3 regions of the Micromonospora yongxingensis genome follow, and region 1 is predicted to be linked to each of the others. Evidence: predicted binding sites of a transcription regulator. Region 1 holds the regulator's gene; each other region holds the start of a gene.
What was found. The regulator HrcA, encoded in region 1, represses chaperone genes, less so after heat shock. The targets are predictions, from matches to a motif close to GGTTNGCACNCTCNNNNNGAGNGTGCNAACC.
Positions count from the first base shown of each region.

Region 1 (6,434 bases):
GACCGATCTCGGCCGCCCGCCGGCCGTCGAAGGTGTCCCCGGTCAGGTACAGCTCGGCGGCCGCACGCGGGTGCAGCCGGGGGAGCACGGTCGCCGAGATCACCGCCGGGATCACCCCGATCCGCACCTCGGTGAAGGCGAACGTCGCCTCCTCGGCGCAGACCGCCAGGTCCGCGGCGGCGATCAGGCCCAGCCCGCCGGCCCGCGCCGGCCCGGCCACCCGAGCCAGCACCGGCTTCGGGCACTCCCAGAGCGCCGCGAGCACGTCGCCCAGCATCCCGGCCGGCACCGTCCCGCTGGCGTACGCCGCAGCGGTCTCCTTCAGGTCGGCACCCGAGCAGAAGACCGGGCCGGTGTGGTCGAGCACGATCACCCGGACCGCGTCGTCGGCCACCGCGTCGGCCAGCCCGGCCAGCAGCTGGGTCATCAGACCGGTGGAGAGCGCATTGCGGTTGTGCGGGCTGTCCAGGGTGAGGGTGGTCACCCCAGGGGCCGTGGCGACCCGCACGAGGACGTCGGGAGAGGTCATGCCGGGCACACTAGTGGCCATGCCCGGCGTCCTTCCAGATGGTGAGACCGTCCCCGTCGACGGATCGCTGCCCGCCACCGCCACCGCCGCGGTCGGCGAGCGCGGCTTCGGCGTGTACGTGCACGTGCCCTTCTGCGCCAGCCGCTGCGGCTACTGCGACTTCAACACCTACACGGCCGCCGAGCTCGGCGGTGGCGCCAGCCGCGAGGGGTACGCCGACACCGTGCTGGCCGAGCTGGCCCTCGCCGCCCGGGTGCTCGGCGACAGCCCACCGCCCCGCGTCGACACGGTCTTCGTCGGCGGCGGCACGCCCACGCTGCTCCCCGCCGACGACCTGGCCCGCATCCTCGACGGCATCGACCGCACCTGGGGGCTGGCCGCCGACGTCGAGGTGACCACCGAGGCCAACCCGGAGTCGGTCACCCCGGAATCGCTGAAGGTGCTGCGGGCCGCCGGCTACACCCGGATCTCGCTGGGCATGCAGTCCGCCGCACCCGGGGTGCTGGCGATCCTCGACCGCAGGCACAGCGCGGGTCGGGCCACCGCCGCCGCCCTGGAGGCGCGCGACGCAGGGTTCGACCACGTCAACCTCGACCTGATCTACGGCACTCCGGGGGAGCGGGCCGAGGACTTCGCCGCCTCGCTGGAGCAGGTGGTCGCCGCCGGGGTGGACCACGTCAGCGCGTACGCCCTGATCGTGGAGGACGGCACCCGGCTGGCCGCGCGGATGCGTCGCGGCGAGCTGCCGTACCCCAGCGACGACGTCGCCGCGGACCGCTACCTGGCCGCGGAGGCCGCCCTCGGCGCGGCCGGCCTGTCCTGGTACGAGGTCTCCAACTGGGCGCGCACCGACGAGGCCCGGTGCCGACACAACCTGCTCTACTGGACCGGCGCCGACTGGTGGGGGCTCGGGCCGGGGGCGCACAGCCACGTCGGCGGGGTGCGCTGGTGGAACGTGAAGCACCCGTCGGCGTACGCCCAGCGGCTGGCCGCCGGCGCGTCTCCCGGCCTCGCCCGGGAGGTGCTCACGGTCGACGAGGCGCACATGGAGGACGTGATGCTGCGGCTGCGACTGGCCAGCGGGCTGCCGCTGGGGGTGCTCGACGCCACCGGCCGGGCCGGCGCCGAGCGGGCGCTGGCCGACGGCCTGCTGGCCGCCCCGGAGTACGCGGCCGGCCGGGCGGTGCTCACCCTGCGGGGCCGGCTCCTCGCCGACGCCGTGGTCCGCGACCTGCTTCCCTGACCCGGTCGCACCGCCGCGGGTGACGGTGCGCCGGGCCGGCCGGGGGAGCGGCCGACCCGGTCACTTGATGAAGTTGGCGGACATCGGGTAGCGGTAAGGCGTGCCCTCGTTGGCCTTGATCCCGGCGATGATGCCGAACAGGATCTGGATCACCACCACCGCGATGCTGGGCAGGAAGAGCAGGCACCAGCTCACGAAGAGCAGCACGAACGCGATGATCGACCAGAGGATCTGGAAGTTCAGCGCGGCCAGGGCGTGCGCCCGGACGGTCGGCGACTGCTGGCCACGGGCCAGGTAGGCCACCAGCGGGGCGACGAAGCCCAGCGGGCCGAAGCTGATCAGGGCGCCGACGGCGCCGCCGAAGTGCGCGACCAGGGCCCAGGTCTTGTCCTCGTTGTTGGCGAAGCCACCGGCGGGCGGGCCGTACGCGCCACCGGTCGGATAACCGCCGGGAGGAAAGCCACCGGGCGGAGGGTAGCCACCGGGCGGAGGGTAGCCACCGGGCGGAGGGTAGCCGCCTGACGGCGGTTGGTCACCGGTGGGCGGAGGATAGCCACCGGCCGGGGGATAGCCGCCCGGTGCGGGCGCCCCGGACAGTGGTGCGGTGGGTGGCTCGGCCGAGGGGGACGAGGCCGGGGAGGTCGGCTCCGGCGGGTAGTTGCCGGGGTCACCCGCTCCGGGAGGGCGAGGAGGTTCAGTCATGGATGTCACGGTAGGGGTCCACGGCAACGGCGCACCAGAGCGACACCGCCGGCCCGGCAGGCCGCTCGGCCACCCGGCGTCCCGGGCCGCACCGACGGTGCGTCGTTGATCATCGCGCTGGCGGGCACGCCGACGTAGACTGGCACTCGCTACAGTCGAGTGCCAGGACGGCCCGCCGACCCCACCGTGGCCGGCGGCCGACGTGCGACAGGAGGTGCGGAGGATGGGTCTCGACGACCGCAAGCTCGCCGTGCTCCGCGCCATCGTCGAGGACTACGTCTCCACCCAGGAGCCCGTCGGCAGCAAGGCGCTGGTCGAGCGGCACCAGCTTGGTGTGTCCCCGGCCACGGTCCGCAACGACATGGCCGTGCTGGAGGAGGAGGGCTACATCCGGCAGCCGCACACCAGTGCGGGGCGGGTGCCCACCGACCGCGGCTACCGGCTCTTCGTCGACCGGCTGTCCCGGGTCAAGCCGCTCAGCCCGGCCGAGCGCCGGGCCATCGAGCGCTTCCTGGTCGGCGCGGTCGACCTCGACGACGTGGTGCACCGCACGGTGCGGCTGCTCGCGCAGCTGACCCGGCAGGTGGCAGTCGTGCAGTACCCGAGCCTGGCCCGCTCCTCGGTGCGGCACCTGGAGCTGGTGCCGATCTCCACCACCCGGCTGATGCTCGTCATGATCGCCGACACCGGGCGGGTGGAGCAGCGGCTCGTGGAGCTGCCCGGGCCGGTGCCCGCCGACGACGTCACCGACCTGCGCCGGCTGGTCAACGAGAAGCTCGCCGGCGCCCGCCTGTCCGACACGCCGCCGCTGGTGCAGACGCTGGTCGACGAGGCGTCGCCCGAGCTGCGCCCGACGATGGCCACCCTCGCCACGGTGCTGCTCGAGACGCTGGTCGAGCGGCACGAGGAGCGGATCGCGCTGGCCGGCACCGCCAACCTCACCCGCGGCGGCCTGCTCGACTTCCAGGGCTCCCTGCGGCCGATCCTCGAGGCGCTCGAGGAGGAGGTCGTGCTGCTCAAGCTCATCGGCGAGACCGAGCCGAGCACCACCCGGGTGCTCATCGGCGACGAGAACGAGTTCGACAACCTGCGCGCCGCCTCGGTGGTCAGCACGGGGTACGGCCCGGGCGCCACCATCGTGGGCGGCCTGGGGGTGCTGGGGCCCACCCGCATGGACTACCCCGGCACCATCGCCACGGTGCGCGCCGTGGCACGCTACGTGGGCGAGCTGCTGGCCCAGAACTGACCAGTCAGGGCCGACGGCCGGCTGCGGCCGCCGACCGGCGCAACGCGAGACGAACATGAGGACACGGAACGCAGTGGCCAGGGACTACTACGGCATCCTCGGTGTGAGCCGGGAAGCCTCCGACGACGAGATCAAGCGCGCCTACCGCAAGCTGGCGCGCCAGTTCCACCCGGACGTCAATCCGGACCCGGAGGCACAGGAGAAGTTCAAGGACATCAACGCCGCGTACGAGGTCCTCTCGGACGACCGCAAGCGGCAGATCGTCGACCTGGGTGGCGACCCGCTCGCCCCGGGTGGCGGCGGCGCCGGTGGTCCGGGCGGTCCCGGCGGTGCCGGCCCGTTCGTCGGTTTCCAGGACATCATGGACGCGTTCTTCGGCGGCGCGGGGGGCGGCGCGCGTGGTCCGCGCCCGCGGACCCGGCCGGGCGCCGACGCGATCCTGCGGCTGGAGTTGGACCTGCACGAGACGGCGTTCGGCGTCGAGGCCCCGATCACCGTCGACACCGCGGTGCTCTGCACCACCTGTTCCGGCGCCGGAACGGCCGCCGGCACCCACCTGGCCACCTGTGAGGCGTGCGGGGGTCGGGGCGAGGTGCAGTCGGTGCAGCGCACCTTCCTCGGCCAGGTGGTCTCCGCCCGACCGTGCACCGTCTGCCAGGGCTACGGCACCACCATCCCGCACCCCTGCCCCACCTGCGCCGGCGACGGCCGGGTGCGGACCCGCCGCTCGCTGACCGTCAAGATCCCGGCCGGCGTCGAGGACGGCATGCGGATCCGGCTGGCCCAGCAGGGCGAGGTGGGTCCGGGTGGCGGCACCGCCGGTGACCTCTACGTGGAGATCCACGAGCGGCCGCACGACGTGTACTCCCGCAAGGGCGACGACCTGCACTGCCGGGTCACCGTGCCGATGACCGCGGCGGCACTGGGCACCCGGCTGACCATCAAGACGCTGGACAGCGAGGAGACGGTCGACGTCAAGGCCGGCACCCAGCCGGCCAGCACCCTGCGGCTGCGTGCCCGCGGCGTGCCGCACCTGCGGGGCACCGGCCGGGGCGACCTCTACGTCCACCTGGACGTCCGGACGCCGACGAAGCTCGACCCGGACCAGGAGCGGATGCTGCGCGACTTCGCCAAGACCCGCGGCGAGGAGGTCGCCGAGCTGAGCAAGCAGGGCGGCTTCTTCTCGCGGATGCGCGACGCGTTCAACGGCCACGCCTGACCGGCGCGGCTAGCCTGATCATCGTGTCCGCGCCGCTGTTCCTGGTCGAGTCCCTGCCCACCGCCGACGCGTTGACCCTCGACGGTCCCGAGGGGCACCACGCCGCCACCGTGCAACGGTTGCGGGTCGGCGAGGAGTTGCTGCTCTCCGACGGCCGGGGCGGCACGGCGGCCGCGGTGGTCACCGCCGTCGGCCGGGGCAGCCTGGAACTCACCGTCACCTCCCGGGGGTACGCGGACGCGCCCGTACCCCGACTGGTGACCGTGCAGGGCATCGCCAAGGGCGACCGGGGTGAGCTGGCCGTGCAGGCGATGACCGAGGTCGGCGTCGACGAGATCGTGCCCTGGGCGGCGGCCCGCTCGGTGACCCAGTGGCGTGGCGACCGGGGCGTACGGGCCCGGGAGAAGTGGGTGGCCACCGCCCGGGAGGCCGCCAAGCAGGCCCGCCGGCCCTGGCTGCCGGTGGTGGCCGGCGCACCGGACGAGTCCACCGCGACGGTGGCCCGCCGGATCGCGGGCGCCGCCGCCGGGTTCGTGCTGCACGAGGAGGCCGAGGAGCGGCTGACCACCGCCGACCTGCCCTCGACCGGGGAGATCGTCCTGGTGGTCGGCCCCGAGGGCGGCATCGACACGGCCGAGTTGACCGCGTTCCGCGAGGCCGGTGCCCGGCCCGTACGACTCGGCCCGACGGTGCTCCGCACCTCCACGGCGGGCGTGGCGGCACTCAGCGTGCTCGCCACCCGCCTCAACCGCTGGTAGTCCGGCCTCCGAGCGTCTACGCACGCCGGACGGCCAGGCGCGGCCCCCGACCCACCTGCCTGCGCCCTTTGCTCTGCTTCAACGGACGCACCACCGACGGTCATCACGTGTTGCGGTGGTTGAAGCAGAGCAAAGGGCGCGATGAGCAGGGTGGCGACTCGGCGCGCCCGGGGTTCAGCTGCGGAGGTAGGAGGCGCCGTTGAGGTCGACGATGGTGCCGGAGGCCCACTCGGCCTGGGGCGAGGCCAGCCAGTGCACCGCGGCGGCGATCTCCTCCGGCTGGGCGACCCGGTCGAACGGGCTCTGCGCGCGGATCGCCGCGCCGCCCTCACCGCTCAGGTGATCGGTGGTCATGTCGGTGGCCACGTAACCCGGCGCGACGGTGGCCACCGCGATGCCGTACGGCGCGAGTGCCACGGCCAGCGACTGGCCCAGGGCGTTCAGCCCCGCCTTGCTGGCGCCGTACGCCGGCTGCTGCGGCTCACCTCGGAACGCGCCGCGGGACGAGACGTTGACGATCCGGCCGCCGCGCTCCCGCATGTGCTGGGCGGCGCACCAGGTGACGTTGCCGGCGCCGGTCAGGTTGGTCTCCAGCACCTGCCGCCAGCGCCGCTGCCACTCTTCGTAGGAGGCGCCGAAGACCGGGTGCGGATCGTCCCGGCCGCCGTACATCCCGGCGTTGTTGACCAGCACGTCGATCCCGCCGAGCAGCTCGGCGGCCCGGTCGACCATGGCCC
Region 1 covers NZ_JBQXEO010000023.1:69,848-76,281, forward strand. The annotation lists gene ACTWLT_RS24470 (enoyl-CoA hydratase-related protein) at 1-529, opposite strand, end outside; gene hemW (radical SAM family heme chaperone HemW) at 549-1,772, shown strand; gene ACTWLT_RS24480 (DUF4870 domain-containing protein) at 1,833-2,474, opposite strand; gene hrcA (heat-inducible transcriptional repressor HrcA) at 2,698-3,720, shown strand; gene dnaJ (molecular chaperone DnaJ) at 3,794-4,939, shown strand; gene ACTWLT_RS24495 (16S rRNA (uracil(1498)-N(3))-methyltransferase) at 4,963-5,697, shown strand; gene ACTWLT_RS24500 (SDR family NAD(P)-dependent oxidoreductase) at 5,872-6,434, opposite strand, start outside.

Region 2 (6,434 bases), on a different contig from region 1:
TCCTCGACGTCGGCCTTCTGGCCGCCGCCGTCGACGATCGTGGTGTTCTCCTTGTCGACCACGACGCGACGGGCGGTGCCGAGCACCTCCAGGCCGACCTGGTCGAGCTTGTAGCCCAGCTCCGGGGCGACCAGCTCGGCGCCCGTGGAGATCGCGATGTCCTGGAGCATCGCCTTGCGCCGGTCACCGAAGCCGGGGGCCTTCACGGCGCAGACCTTGAGGGTCTTGCGCAGCGAGTTGACCACCAGGGTGGACAGCGCCTGGCCGTCCACGTCCTCGGCGATGATCAGCAGCGGCTTGCTGTTCTGGAGGACCTTCTCCAGCAGCGGCAGCAGCTCCTCGATCGCCGAGATCTTCTGGGTGGTGACCAGGATGTACGCGTCCTCGAGGACGGACTCCTGGCTCTCCAGGTCGGTGACGAAGTTCGGCGAGATGAAGCCCTTGTCGAACTGGAGACCCTCGGTCACGTCCAGCTCGGTGGTGAGCGCGGAGCCCTCCTCGACGGTGATGACACCGTCGCGGCCGACCCGCTCCATCGCCTCGGCGATCAGCTCACCGATGGTGGAGTCCTGCGCGGAGATCGTCGCCACGTTCGCGATCGACTCCTTGCCGGTGACCGCCTCGGCGCGGCCGAGCAGCGCCTCGGAGATCTTGGTGGCCGCCGCGTCGATGCCCCGCTTGAGGCCGGCCGGGTTGGTCCCGGCGGTGACGTTGCGCAGGCCCTCGCGGACCATCGCCTGGGCCAGCACGGTCGCGGTGGTGGTCCCGTCGCCGGCGACGTCGTTGGTCTTGGTCGCCACCTCCTTGACCAGCTGCGCGCCGAGGTTCTCGTAGGGATTGGTGAGCTCGATCTCCTTGGCGATGGTCACACCATCGTTGGTGATCGTCGGCGCACCGAATTTCTTGTCCAGGACGACGTTGCGCCCGCGCGGGCCGAGGGTGACCTTGACCGCGTCCGCGAGGGCGTTGACACCGTGCTCCAGCAGGTGCCGGGCGTCGTCCGAGAAGCTCAGGATCTTCGCCATGAATGTCCCTTCGAAGCGCCACTGCCCCGGCCCGGCGAGCCGGACCGGGGCAATGGCACTGATCGGTTGCTTACTTCTCGATGACCGCGAGGACGTCGCGGGCGGAGAGCACCAGGTACTCCTCGCCGGCGTACTTGACCTCGGTGCCGCCGTACTTCGAGTAGAGAACGGTGTCGCCGACCTTGACGTCGAGCGGAACACGGTTGCCGTTGTCGTCGATCCGGCCCGGGCCGACAGCGAGGACAGTGCCCTCCTGCGGCTTCTCCTTGGCGGTGTCGGGGATCACGATGCCCGACGCCGTGGTGGTCTCAGCCTCGTTCGCCTGGACCACGATCCGGTCCTCGAGCGGCTTGATCGCAACCTTGGTCGCGGTAGTCACGGGCATACCCTCCTGGGGTACTGGTTTCGTTGCCGGCCGGCGTGGCCGGCCAGCGTCAATCTGCCTCATGCCACCGGGCGGGGCCGTCGTCGCGGGTGCCGGTCCGCCTGGCGTTTCGCACCCGGGTCGAGACCCGAGGGCTGGCACCCTCAGGGTGAGAGTGCTAATCGCAGGTTATTCCGTGGCTAGCACTCCGTCAAGGAGAGTGCCAACGCGTCGTCCGTCGTGTCGCCACAGTTCCGCCAGTCGTTACCGCAACACGCCGGGAGCGTCTCGTCACACCGTGGCCATCTTCCTACCGTCGGTTGCCACCACCGGAAGCCGCGGAAAGGGAGCCGAGTGTCCCGGATACCGACCCTGACGTTCCTGCTCGAACAGCTACGCCGCGCACGCCAGGCGCGCGGGCTCAGCCAGGAGGAGCTGGGCAAGCTGATCAACTACTCGTCGTCGTACGTGAGTGCGGTCGAGACCGGGCAGAGCCCGGTCAAGCCGGACTACGTCGGCCGCATCGACTCGACCCTGGACACCGGCGGTCTCTTCGTCGGCATGCTGGAGCTGATCCGCTTCCACGCCGCGCCCGACTGGTTCCGCCCGTGGGAGGAGAACGAGCGGGAGGCGGCGGCGCTGCGCTGGTACGACCCGACGGTGATCCCCGGCCTGCTCCAGTCCGAGGGGTACGCGCGGGCGATGCTCGGCGTGGGCGGCGAGCTGACCGCCGACGAGGTGGAGACGCGGGTGGTGACCCGGCTCGCCCGGCAGAGCGTGCTGACCGCCGACCCGCGTCCCCACCTCGTCGCGGTGCTGGAGGAGCACACACTGCGCCGGCAACTCGGCGACCGCGAGAGCATGCGCGAGCAGCTCCAGCACCTGCTGGCCGTGGGCACCGAGCCGAACGTCCAGGTCCGGGTCGTGCCGGCCGACGCACCGTGGCACGCCGGGCTCGCCGGCCCGTTCATCCTGGCCCGCCTCGCCAGTGGGGCCGAGCTGGCCCACCTGGACAACCAGCTCCGGGGGCAGACCGTGGACAGCCCGAACGACGTTGCCGCCCTGGAACGGCGCTGGGAGACTGTGACCGGCGAGGCGCTGCCGTGCCGGCAGTCCGCCCGGCTGATCGAGGAAGTGGTGCAGACATGGACCTGACCCACGCCACCTGGCGCAAGGCCTCCCGCAGTAACCAGAACGGCGGCGCCTGCGTCGAGGTCGCCGACAACCTGCCCGGTGTGGTCGCCGTGCGCGACAGCAAGGACCCGGCCGGGCCGGCGCTCACCTTCACCCCGGCGAGCTGGCGGGCCTTCGTCGTCGCCACGCCCACCGACTGACACCACCGTCCGGCCGGTCGAGTCGGCCCGGGACAATGACCGGGTGGATCTCGACCAGCTGGCGGCCCTGCGTACCCCCGAGGGGTCGGCCGCGCTCGCGGCGGCGGCCGGGCTGGCCGGCGGTGACCCGCTGGCCGCGGCGTCGGCCCTGCGCGCGACCGGCGTGCCGCCGGCACTGGCCTCGGCGGCACTCACGCAGGCCGAGCTGCGCCACCGGGCGGCCGGGAAGTTCGGGCCGGCCGCCGCCGGGATGTTCCTCACCCGTGCCGGGCTGGAGCAGGCCACCCGCCGGGTGGTCGCCGACCGCCGCGCCGACCGGCTGCGCGCGGCCGGTGTGCGCACCCTCGCCGACCTCGGGTGCGGGCTCGGCGCCGACGCGCTCGCCGCCGCCCGCGCCGGCATCCGGGTGTACGGGGTCGAGGCCGACCCGGTGACCGCCGCGATGGCCGCCGCCAACGCCGCCGCGGCCGGGCTGGCCGACCTGTTCACGGTCGAGTGCGGCGACGCCACCTCGTTCGACGTCTCCCGCGTCGACGGTGTCTTCTGCGACCCGGCCCGACGCCGTGCCGGGACCGGGCGGCGGATCTTCGACCCGCGCGCCTACTCGCCGCCGTGGGACTTCGTCACCGGGCTGGCCGAGCGGGTGCCGCGCACCGTGGTGAAGGTCGCGCCGGGGTTGGACCACGCGCTCATCCCGGCCGGCGCGGAGGCGGAGTGGGTCGGTGTGGACGGCGACCTGGTCGAGGCGGCGCTCTGGTGCGGTGAGCTGGCGGAGGTGCCCCGCCGGGCCACCGTGTACCGCCAGGAGGGTGCCGGGACCCGCCGTCACCAGCTCACCGGCTCCGGTGCCGCCGAGGCGCCGGTCGGGCCGCCGCGCCGCTACCTGTACGACCCGGATCCGGCGGTGGTCCGCGCGCACCTCGTCGCCGAGCTGGCCGGCGAGCTGGATGCCACCCTCGGCGACCCGAGCATCGCCTACCTCTACGCCGACCGCCCGACCCGCACCCCGTACGCGCGCTGCCTGGAGATCACCGACGTGCTGCCGTTCTCCCTGAAGCGCCTGCGGACGCTGCTGCGGGACCGCCGGGTGGGCCGGGTGGAGATCCTCAAGCGAGGTTCCGCGCTCACCCCGGAGCAGCTCCGTCGCGACCTGCGGCTGGCCGGTGACGCGTCGGCGAGTCTGGTGCTCACCCGGGTCGCCGGGGCACCGACCGTACTCATCGGCCGTCCGGTCGACTAGGTTCGTCGGCGTGGCGGGACAGGGCACACCGGCGACGGCACTGCTGGTCAAGCGCGGGATCGCGCACCACACCCATCCGTACCGGGTGGCGCCGGACGCACCGAACTACGGCGCGCTGGTGGCGGCGGCGCTCGGCGTGCCGCCGGAGCGGGTGTTCAAGTCCCTGGTGACCGAGGTCGACGGGGCGCTCACCGTGGCGGTCGTCCCGGTGACCGGCGAGCTGGATCTCAAGGCGCTCGCGGCGGCGGTGGGTGGCAAGCGGGCGGTGCTGGCCGACCGGGCGGTCGCCGAGCGGGCGACCGGCTACGTGCGGGGCGGGATCAGCCCGCTCGGGCAGCGCCGGCGGCTGCCCACCGTGCTGGACGAATCCGCGCTGGATCTGCCGACGATCTATGTCTCCGCTGGCCGGCGGGGTCTGCAACTCGAACTGGCCGCGGCGGATCTGGTCGCGCTGACCGAGGCGCGCACAGCGGCGCTCCAGGCCCGCTGACCGCTGCCGCCCATGGTCATCTCCCCTGGATGACCGGGGAGTGACAGTCGCGTTGCTGAATTGTTATCGCTCCCAACAAACTTGACGCACCGCCGGTCTTGTGGATTCGGTGTGATGCGAAATACGTTGCCGGGCACAACAAAACAACACCTCCCCCACCTCCGAAAGGACCCTGCACATGCGTAAGGGGCTCCTCACCATCGCCGCCGTGGGCCTGCTCACGACCGGCAGCATGACCGCCTGCGGCGGCGACTCCGGCGACGACCAGGCCAGCTCCGCCAAGACCCCCAAGATCGGCGTGATCCTCCCGGACAGCAAGTCCTCCGCCCGCTGGGAGAGCGCGGACCGTCGGTTCCTGGAAGAGGCGTTCAAGGCCGCCGGCGTCCAGTACGACATCCAGAACGCCCAGAACGACAAGACCGCCTTCCAGACCATCGCCGACCAGATGATCACCAGCGGCGTCACCGCCCTGATGATCGTCAACCTGGACTCCGGCACCGGCAAGGCCGTGCTCGACAAGGCCAAGTCGCAGGGCGTCGCCACCATCGACTACGACCGGCTGACCCTGGGCGGCTCGGCCCAGTACTACGTCAGCTTCGACAACGAGACGGTCGGCAAGCTCCAGGGCGAGGGCCTGGCGAAGTGCCTGACCGACCAGGGTGCCAAGAACCCCGTCGTGGCGTACCTGAACGGCTCCCCCACCGACAACAACGCCACCCTCTTCAAGAACGGCTACGACTCGGTGCTCAAGCCGAAGTTCGACGCCAAGGAGTACACCAAGGGCCCCGAGGACGCCGTACCGGCCTGGGACAACGCGCAGGCCGCGACGATCTTCGAGCAGCAGCTCACCAAGGCCAACGGCAAGATCGACGGCGTGCTGGCCGCCAACGACGGTCTGGGCAACGCCGCCATCTCGGTGCTGAAGAAGAACAAGCTCAACGGCAAGGTGCCGGTGACCGGGCAGGACGCCACCCCGGAGGGCCTGCAGAACATCCTCGCCGGTGACCAGTGCATGACCGTCTACAAGGCCGTCCGGGAAGAGGCCAAGGCCGCCTCCGACCTGGCCATCGCGCTGGCCAAGGGCGAGAGGAAGGACACCGGCCAGACGGTGAAGGACCCGGAGGGCAACCGGGACGTCCCCTCGGTGCTGCTCACCCCGAAGGCCATCTACAAGGAGAACGTCAAGGACGTCATCGCCGACGGCTACGTGACCAAGGAAGAGGTCTGCACCGGGGCGTACGCCAAGCTCTGCGCCGACGCCGGCATCAGCTGACCGACGCCGCAGTACCCGCCGGGACGACCAACGCCGCCCGGCACGGGAGCCTGATCCCGTGCCGGGCGGCGCCCGCCGGACGAGCCCCGACCCTCCCGTAAGGAGACCCCCGTGTCCGCGACCCCCCTGCTGGAACTACGCGGGATCGACAAGAGCTTCGGTCCCGTCCAGGTGCTCCGCGACGTCGCCCTGACCGTCCACCCCGGCGAGGTGACCGCGCTCGTCGGCGACAACGGCGCCGGCAAGTCGACCCTGGTGAAGTGCATCAGCGGCATCCACCCCACCGACGCGGGCGAGTTCCTGTTCAACGGCGAACCGGTGCACATCAACAGCCCCCGCGACGCCGCCGCACTCGGCATCGAGGTCGTCTACCAGGACCTCGCGCTCTGCGACAACCTGGACATCGTGCAGAACATGTTCCTCGGCCGGGAGAAGCGCAGCGGCATCGTCCTGGACGAGCCGAGCATGGAACAGCTCGCCGCCGAGACGCTGGCCGGGCTCTCCATCCGCACCGTCACCTCACTGCGCCAACACGTCTCCAGCCTCTCCGGAGGCCAGCGCCAGACCGTGGCCATCGCCAAGGCGGTGCTGTGGAACAGCAAGCTGGTCATCCTGGACGAGCCGACCGCCGCGCTCGGCGTGGCGCAGACCGCCCAGGTGCTCGAACTGGTCCGCCGTCTCGCCGACAACGGCCTGGCCGTGGTGCTG
Region 2 covers NZ_JBQXEO010000001.1:619,747-626,180, reverse strand. The annotation lists gene groL (chaperonin GroEL) at 1-1,025, opposite strand, end outside; gene groES (co-chaperone GroES) at 1,096-1,404, opposite strand; gene ACTWLT_RS03030 (helix-turn-helix domain-containing protein) at 1,744-2,544, shown strand; gene ACTWLT_RS03025 (DUF397 domain-containing protein) at 2,535-2,723, shown strand; gene ACTWLT_RS03020 (THUMP-like domain-containing protein) at 2,767-3,963, shown strand; gene ybaK (Cys-tRNA(Pro) deacylase) at 3,974-4,453, shown strand; gene ACTWLT_RS03010 (sugar ABC transporter substrate-binding protein) at 4,632-5,726, shown strand; gene ACTWLT_RS03005 (ATP-binding cassette domain-containing protein) at 5,838-6,434, shown strand, end outside.
Region 2: a site for HrcA is predicted at 1,543-1,573, ahead of groES (co-chaperone GroES). Genes of this name have one in related genera too.

Region 3 (6,434 bases), on a different contig from region 1:
AACACCTTCCCGACCTGGAACTCGTACCCGGGGCTGTTCGCCTCGCTGGTCACCGGCAACCCGGTGCTCGTCAAGCCGCACCCCCGCGCGGTGCTGCCGCTGGCCATCACCGTGAAGTACGCCCGGGAGGTGCTCGCCGAGGCCGGCTTCGACCCGAACCTCATCATGCTGGCGGCCGAGGCGCCCGGCGAGAAGCTCGCCAGCGACCTGGCCCTGCACCGGTCCGTCAAGATCGTCGACTTCACCGGTTCCACCGAGTACGGCGACTGGCTGGAGACGCACGCCCGGCAGGCGGCGGTCTACACCGAGAAGGCCGGCCTGAACACCGTGGTCATCGACTCCACCGACGACTTCGCCGGCATGTGCCGCAACCTCGGCTTCACGCTGACCCTCTACAGCGGCCAGATGTGCACGACCTCGCAGAACATCCTCATCCCGGCGGGCGGCATCGAGACCGACCAGGGGCACAAGAGCTTCGACGAGGTGGCCGGCGGGATCGCCGCGGCGGTCGGCAAGCTGACCGCCGACCCGGCCCGGGGCGTGGAGCTGACCGGCGCCATCGTCAACGACGGCGTGCTGGAGCGGCTGGCCGAGGTGACCAAGGTCGGCGAGCCGGTGCTGGAGTCGCGGGCCGTGACGCACCCGGCGTACGCGGACGCGGTGGTGCGTACCCCGACGATCGTGAAGTTGGGCGCGGACGACGCCGAGACGTACGGCCGGGAGTGGTTCGGGCCGATCTCGTTCGCCATCGCCACCGAGTCCACCGCGCACAGCCTGGAGCTGCTGCGCCGGACGGTCGGCGAGAAGGGCGCGCTCACCGCGGGGGTCTACTCCACCGACGAGTCGGTGCTGGACGCCACCGAGGCGGTGGCTGTCGAGGTCGGTGTGCACCTGTCCTGCAACCTGACCGGCGGGGTCTTCGTGAACCAGTCGGCGGCCTTCTCCGACTTCCACGGCAGCGGCGCCAACGCGGCGGCGAACTCGGCGCTGACCGATGGGGCGTACGTGGCCAACCGGTTCCGGATCGTGCAGTCGCGGCGTCCTGTCTGATCTTTGGTTGCTGTCGGGGTTTCCGGGGCAGCCCGCCCCGCTCCGGGCGGTCAGGCTTGATCCCTGCGCGGGGCGGGCTGCCCCGGAAACCCTCCCGGGTCGCGCTGGTCGCGACCGTCCGGGTCTCGGGTGTGGATCATGGGGCTTCTGCCCTGGGAGGGTGTCTTTGGTTCAGGCGGGTCTGCGCATCTGGAGTTCGGTCAGTGCGGGGATGGTGGGGTGGGGGACGCGTACGCCGGTGTCGGTGAAGCCCAGCCGCTGGTAGGCCCGGTAGGCGCGGTCGTTGCCGACCACCACCTCCAATAGCAACTCCGGCCGGCCGCAGGCGCGCGACCAGGTGGCCACCTCGTCGATCAGGTCGCCGAGCAGCCCGGTGCCCCGCCAAGCGGGCGTGACGTAGACCGCGTAGATCACCGTCAGCCCCGCCTCGCGCGGCGCGACCGTGCCCCCGGCGTGCCCGACGAACCGGCCGCCGGGATCCGCCACGAACTGGGCGGTCTCCGAGCCGCGTGAGGTGTACGCCACGCGGGCGGCGAACTCGGCGTGCGGTCGGGCCGCCGCGTCGGCGATCGTCTCCAGGAAGGCCAGCGGGGCGTCGGCGAGCATCTCCAGCCGGAGCGCGCGCATCCGGGCCGCGTCCGCCGGACGTACCCGCCGGATCGGGACGCGTGGCGCCGTGCCCACCGTGCCGCCGGCGCCGTCGCGCCGTTCGGGCGCGCCGCTGTCGGTGCCGCTGCCGTCCGCCCGGCTGGGCGCGCTGTTCATGCCGCATACCTATCACAGCGATGGTTGACAATCCCGCGGCACCCGTCACGGACCCGAAATATGCCCGGTTTGTGGTCGTGCGCGGCCGTCACTCCTCGTGTAGCGTGCGATTTCGGTCACCTGCCTCAGCGGCCGTCATCGATCGCCGGGGTGGTGGTCCGATGGCGCTCGGCCGTGCCGTGTGCCGGGGCAGGGAACGCCGCGCAGAGTGAGGAAGTGCACCGTGGCACAGGGCACCGTGAAGTGGTTCAACGCCGAAAAGGGCTACGGCTTCATCGCCGTCGACGGCGGTCAGGACGTGTTCGTCCACTTCTCCGCGATCGAGATGGACGGCTACAAGGCGTTGGACGACGGTCAGCGGGTGGAGTTCGAGATCGCCCAGGGCCAGAAGGGTCCGCAGGCGGAGCGGGTACGCGTCGTCGCCTGAGCGGGACGCCGCCGCTGAGGGCGCTGCCGGCCCGGGGCAGCGGCGCGCGGCCGGACCCTGGAAGATCGTGAACCATTCCAGCCGTCGCTGAGGAGGGTTCATGTCCGACCAGCCACCCCCGGCCGTCCCGCCACCGGGCCAGCCCGATCCGTCCGGCCCTCCGCCCGGCTGGGATCCGACCGTGCCACCTGCCTGGGGGCCGCCCCCCGGGCCGCCGCCGCAGGGCTGGGTGTTCCCACCCACCGGCGGCTATCCGGTCGGTGCCGGCCCGTACGGCGGGCAGCCCTGGTATCCGGGCCCGCCGCCCGGCGGCTGGTACCCGCCGGGCGTCGACCCGTCCGACCGGCTGGTCACCCCGCCCGGCGCCGGGTTGAGCGGCTGGTTCGAGCGGTGCACGGGCGCGGTCCAGCGCGGTTGGCGTCTGCTGCTGCCCATCCTGCTGCTCACCCAGGTGTTGCCGGCGGCGGTGCTGTCGGTGCTCTCGCTCGGGCTGGACCCGAGCGCGGACTGGGAGACCGGCGCCATCGACGAGTCGACCGCGCTGCCCGACACCTTCTTCACCGACCTGGCCTCCATGTTCCTGGTGCTCATCGGCGGCAGCCTGCTGATCGGGCTGGTGCAGGCCGTGGGTTGGGCCGCCGGCACCTGGGTGATCACCCGGCAGGCGGCCGGCGAGCCGGTGAACCTGGGCGACGCGCTGCGCTTCGGTCTGCGCCGGGCGCTCGGGCTCTGGGGCTGGACGCTCCTGGTCGGCGTGATCGTCGGCCTCGGCGTCTGTTTCTGCGTCCTGCCCGGCATCTACCTCGCCTTCGCGCTCAGCATGGCCGGGCCGGTGTATCTCTTCGAGCGGTACAACCCGATCGGCCGGTCGTTCCGGATGTTCCACGACCGGTTGGGGCTGCTGCTGGGTCGGGTGGCGCTGGTGGCGGCCGCGGTGATCGTCGTCAGCGTGGTCGCCGGCGTGCTGGAGGGCGTGGGAACCGCCCCGTTCGGCGTTGACCCGCTCGCCACCCCGGGTTCCGCCGTCGGCGTGGTGCTGGTGATCGCCCTCAGCGCGGTGCTGGCCCTCCCCGCCCATCTCGCGCAGCTGGTGGGGCTGCTGGTGACGTACGCCGAGCAGCGGGTTCATGAGAGGCCGGTGAACAGCCCCGGACTGGTTGCGGAACTCGGCTGACGACGGCGGTCGTGCTTGCACTCGGCAGGGGAGAGTGCTAAACAAGGTATTGGCACTCGCATACCGCGAGTGCCAATGGTCGGGACGGTGGGGCCAGTTGCACCGGCGTGGAGACGCCGGGGCGGCATGGCCGGTCGTCGCGGGCTATCCGGCCCGGCCGAAGGACGTCGTCGTCGCCAGGTGGCGACGTCCCAAGGTGCGTACACCAGGCGGCCCATCCGGGGCACATCTCGGGTGGCCCGTGAGTGTCCAGGAGGACAACGCCGTATGGCCAAGATGATCGCGTTCGACGAAGAGGCGCGCCGCGGCCTCGAGCGAGGCATGAACCAGCTCGCTGACGCCGTAAAGGTGACCCTCGGCCCCAAGGGCCGCAACGTCGTGCTCGAGAAGAAGTGGGGTGCCCCCACCATCACCAACGATGGTGTGAGCATCGCCAAGGAGATCGAGCTCGAGGACCCGTACGAGAAGATCGGCGCCGAGCTGGTCAAGGAGGTCGCCAAGAAGACCGACGACGTTGCCGGTGACGGCACGACGACGGCGACCGTCCTGGCCCAGGCCCTGGTTCGCGAGGGCCTGCGCAACGTGGCCGCTGGCGCCAACCCGATGGCCCTGAAGCGGGGCATCGAGGCCGCGGTCGCGAGCGTCTCGGAGGAGCTGTCCAAGCTCGCCAAGGACGTCGAGACCAAGGAGCAGATCGCCTCCACCGCCTCCATCTCCGCTGGCGACAGCACCGTCGGCGAGATCATCGCCGAGGCGATGGACAAGGTCGGCAAGGAAGGCGTCATCACCGTCGAGGAGAGCAACACCTTCGGCCTGGAGCTTGAGCTCACCGAGGGTATGCGCTTCGACAAGGGCTACATCTCGGCCTACTTCATGACCGACCCGGAGCGCATGGAGGCCGTCTTCGACGACCCCTACCTCCTGATCGTCAACAGCAAGATCTCGTCGGTCAAGGACCTGCTCCCGATCCTGGAGAAGGTCATGCAGTCGGGCAAGCCGCTGCTGATCATCTCCGAGGACATCGAGGGCGAGGCTCTGGCCACCCTGGTCGTCAACAAGGTCCGGGGCACCTTCAAGTCCGTCGCCGTGAAGGCGCCGGGCTTCGGTGACCGCCGCAAGGCCATGCTCGCTGACATCGCCATCCTCACCGGTGGCCAGGTCATCAGCGAGGAGGTCGGCCTCAAGCTGGACGCCGTCGGCCTCGACATGCTGGGCCGCGCCCGCAAGGTCGTGGTGACCAAGGACGAGACCACCATCGTCGACGGTGCCGGTGACGCCGAGCAGATCCAGGGCCGGGTCAACCAGATCCGGGCCGAGATCGACAAGAGCGACTCCGACTACGACCGGGAGAAGCTGCAGGAGCGGCTGGCCAAGCTGGCCGGCGGCGTTGCGGTGATCAAGGTCGGCGCGGCCACCGAGGTCGAGCTCAAGGAGCGCAAGCACCGCATCGAGGACGCCGTTCGCAACGCGAAGGCGGCCGTCGAGGAGGGCATCGTCCCGGGTGGTGGCGTCGCGCTGGTGCAGGCCGGCAAGACCGCCTTCGACAAGCTGGACCTGGTCGGCGACGAGGCGACCGGTGCCAACATCGTCAAGGTGGCGCTGGACGCGCCGCTGCGGCAGATCGCCGTCAACGCCGGCCTCGAGGGCGGCGTCGTGGTGGAGAAGGTCCGTAACCTCGAAGCGGGTCACGGCCTCAACGCCGCCAACGGCGAGTACGTGGACCTGCTGGCCGCGGGCATCATCGACCCGGCCAAGGTGACTCGTTCGGCGCTGCAGAACGCCGCCTCCATCGCGGCGCTCTTCCTCACCACCGAGGCCGTCGTCGCGGACAAGCCGGAGAAGACCCCGGCTGCCCCGGCTGGCCCGGGTGGCGGGGACATGGACTTCTGAGTCCAGTTCCGACACAGAACGGGGCGGGCCGCTGACGCGGTCCGCCCCGTTCGTCGTCAGGTGGGCAACGGGCGCTGGTTGCGCCGCTTCTGCGCCCGGTCGTACGGCGGTGGCAGCTGGATGGGTGCGTCCACCATCTCCTGCGGCTCCTCGATCACCGGCTCACCGGCGGTCATCTCGGCCAACTGCTCGGCGTCGCCGAAGTCGAGCCGGTCGAACGGCGGTTGGCCGGGGAGTTCGCCGACCGGTTTCCAGGTCACGGGCGGGCCGTCCTCGGTCTGGTCGTCATCCGTGGTCATGGCTGCCTCCTCTACCGAAACGGTAGGGGGCGTCGATGCCCAAGGCAGGGTGAATGGCGTTATCCAGGTCTATATCCCATTCGTCCTTATTCAGCGTTGAGTGTCCGGCGGTACAGGAAGAAGACCCGCTCGATCCGGGCACCCGCGCTGCCCGAGTAGAACGGCACCGGGCCGACCCAGCCGATCTGCGCCCGGTCCAGGCCCGCCGCCTGCTGGTCGCGGAGGCAGCGACGCAGCAGCACGCCGCCGATGCCCGAACCCTCGGCGGCCGGCGCCGTGCCCATCGGCCCGAACCAGCTCGGCCGGGACGAGCCGTAGGCGGCGAAGCCCAACAGCTCGCCGCCCCGCTCCGCCAGGTGACAGCCGGCGCCCGCGCGGCCCACCGACTCGGCCAGCTCGCCGTCCCACGTACCGCCGAAGGTGGACCGGGCGAACGCGGTCAGCGCCGGCAGGTCGCCCGGCTCAGCCCGGCGTACCGTGATGCCCTGCCCGGCCAGCCGCTGCTCCGCCGCCTCGGTGGAACGCAGCGCCGGCGACCCGTCGTACGACAGGTCGGCGGTCATGTTCCAGGCCGTCCGGTCCTGCCGGTAGCCCAGGGCCACGGCGGCACAGACGGCCGGCGTGTACCGCACGTCGACGCCCGGCCAGGCGTAGTACGGCGGGTTCCCGGCCAGCAGCACCTCGGCCACCCCCCGCTCGGCGAGCACCCGCTCGGCCCGCGCCAGCAGGGCCCGACCGACGCCCCGGCGACGCTGCTCCGGGAGCACCGCGACCAGGTCCACGTGCCCGAGACCGGGGTCGGTCGACGACACCGAGCAGAGCAGCACAC
Region 3 covers NZ_JBQXEO010000001.1:279,666-286,099, forward strand. The annotation lists gene paaN (phenylacetic acid degradation protein PaaN) at 1-1,050, shown strand, start outside; gene ACTWLT_RS01305 (GNAT family N-acetyltransferase) at 1,222-1,677, opposite strand; gene ACTWLT_RS01310 (cold-shock protein) at 2,039-2,242, shown strand; gene ACTWLT_RS01315 (hypothetical protein) at 2,343-3,416, shown strand; gene groL (chaperonin GroEL) at 3,684-5,306, shown strand; gene ACTWLT_RS01325 (hypothetical protein) at 5,363-5,605, opposite strand; gene ACTWLT_RS01330 (GNAT family N-acetyltransferase) at 5,692-6,434, opposite strand, start outside.
Region 3: a site for HrcA is predicted at 3,464-3,494, ahead of groL (chaperonin GroEL). Genes of this name have one in related genera too.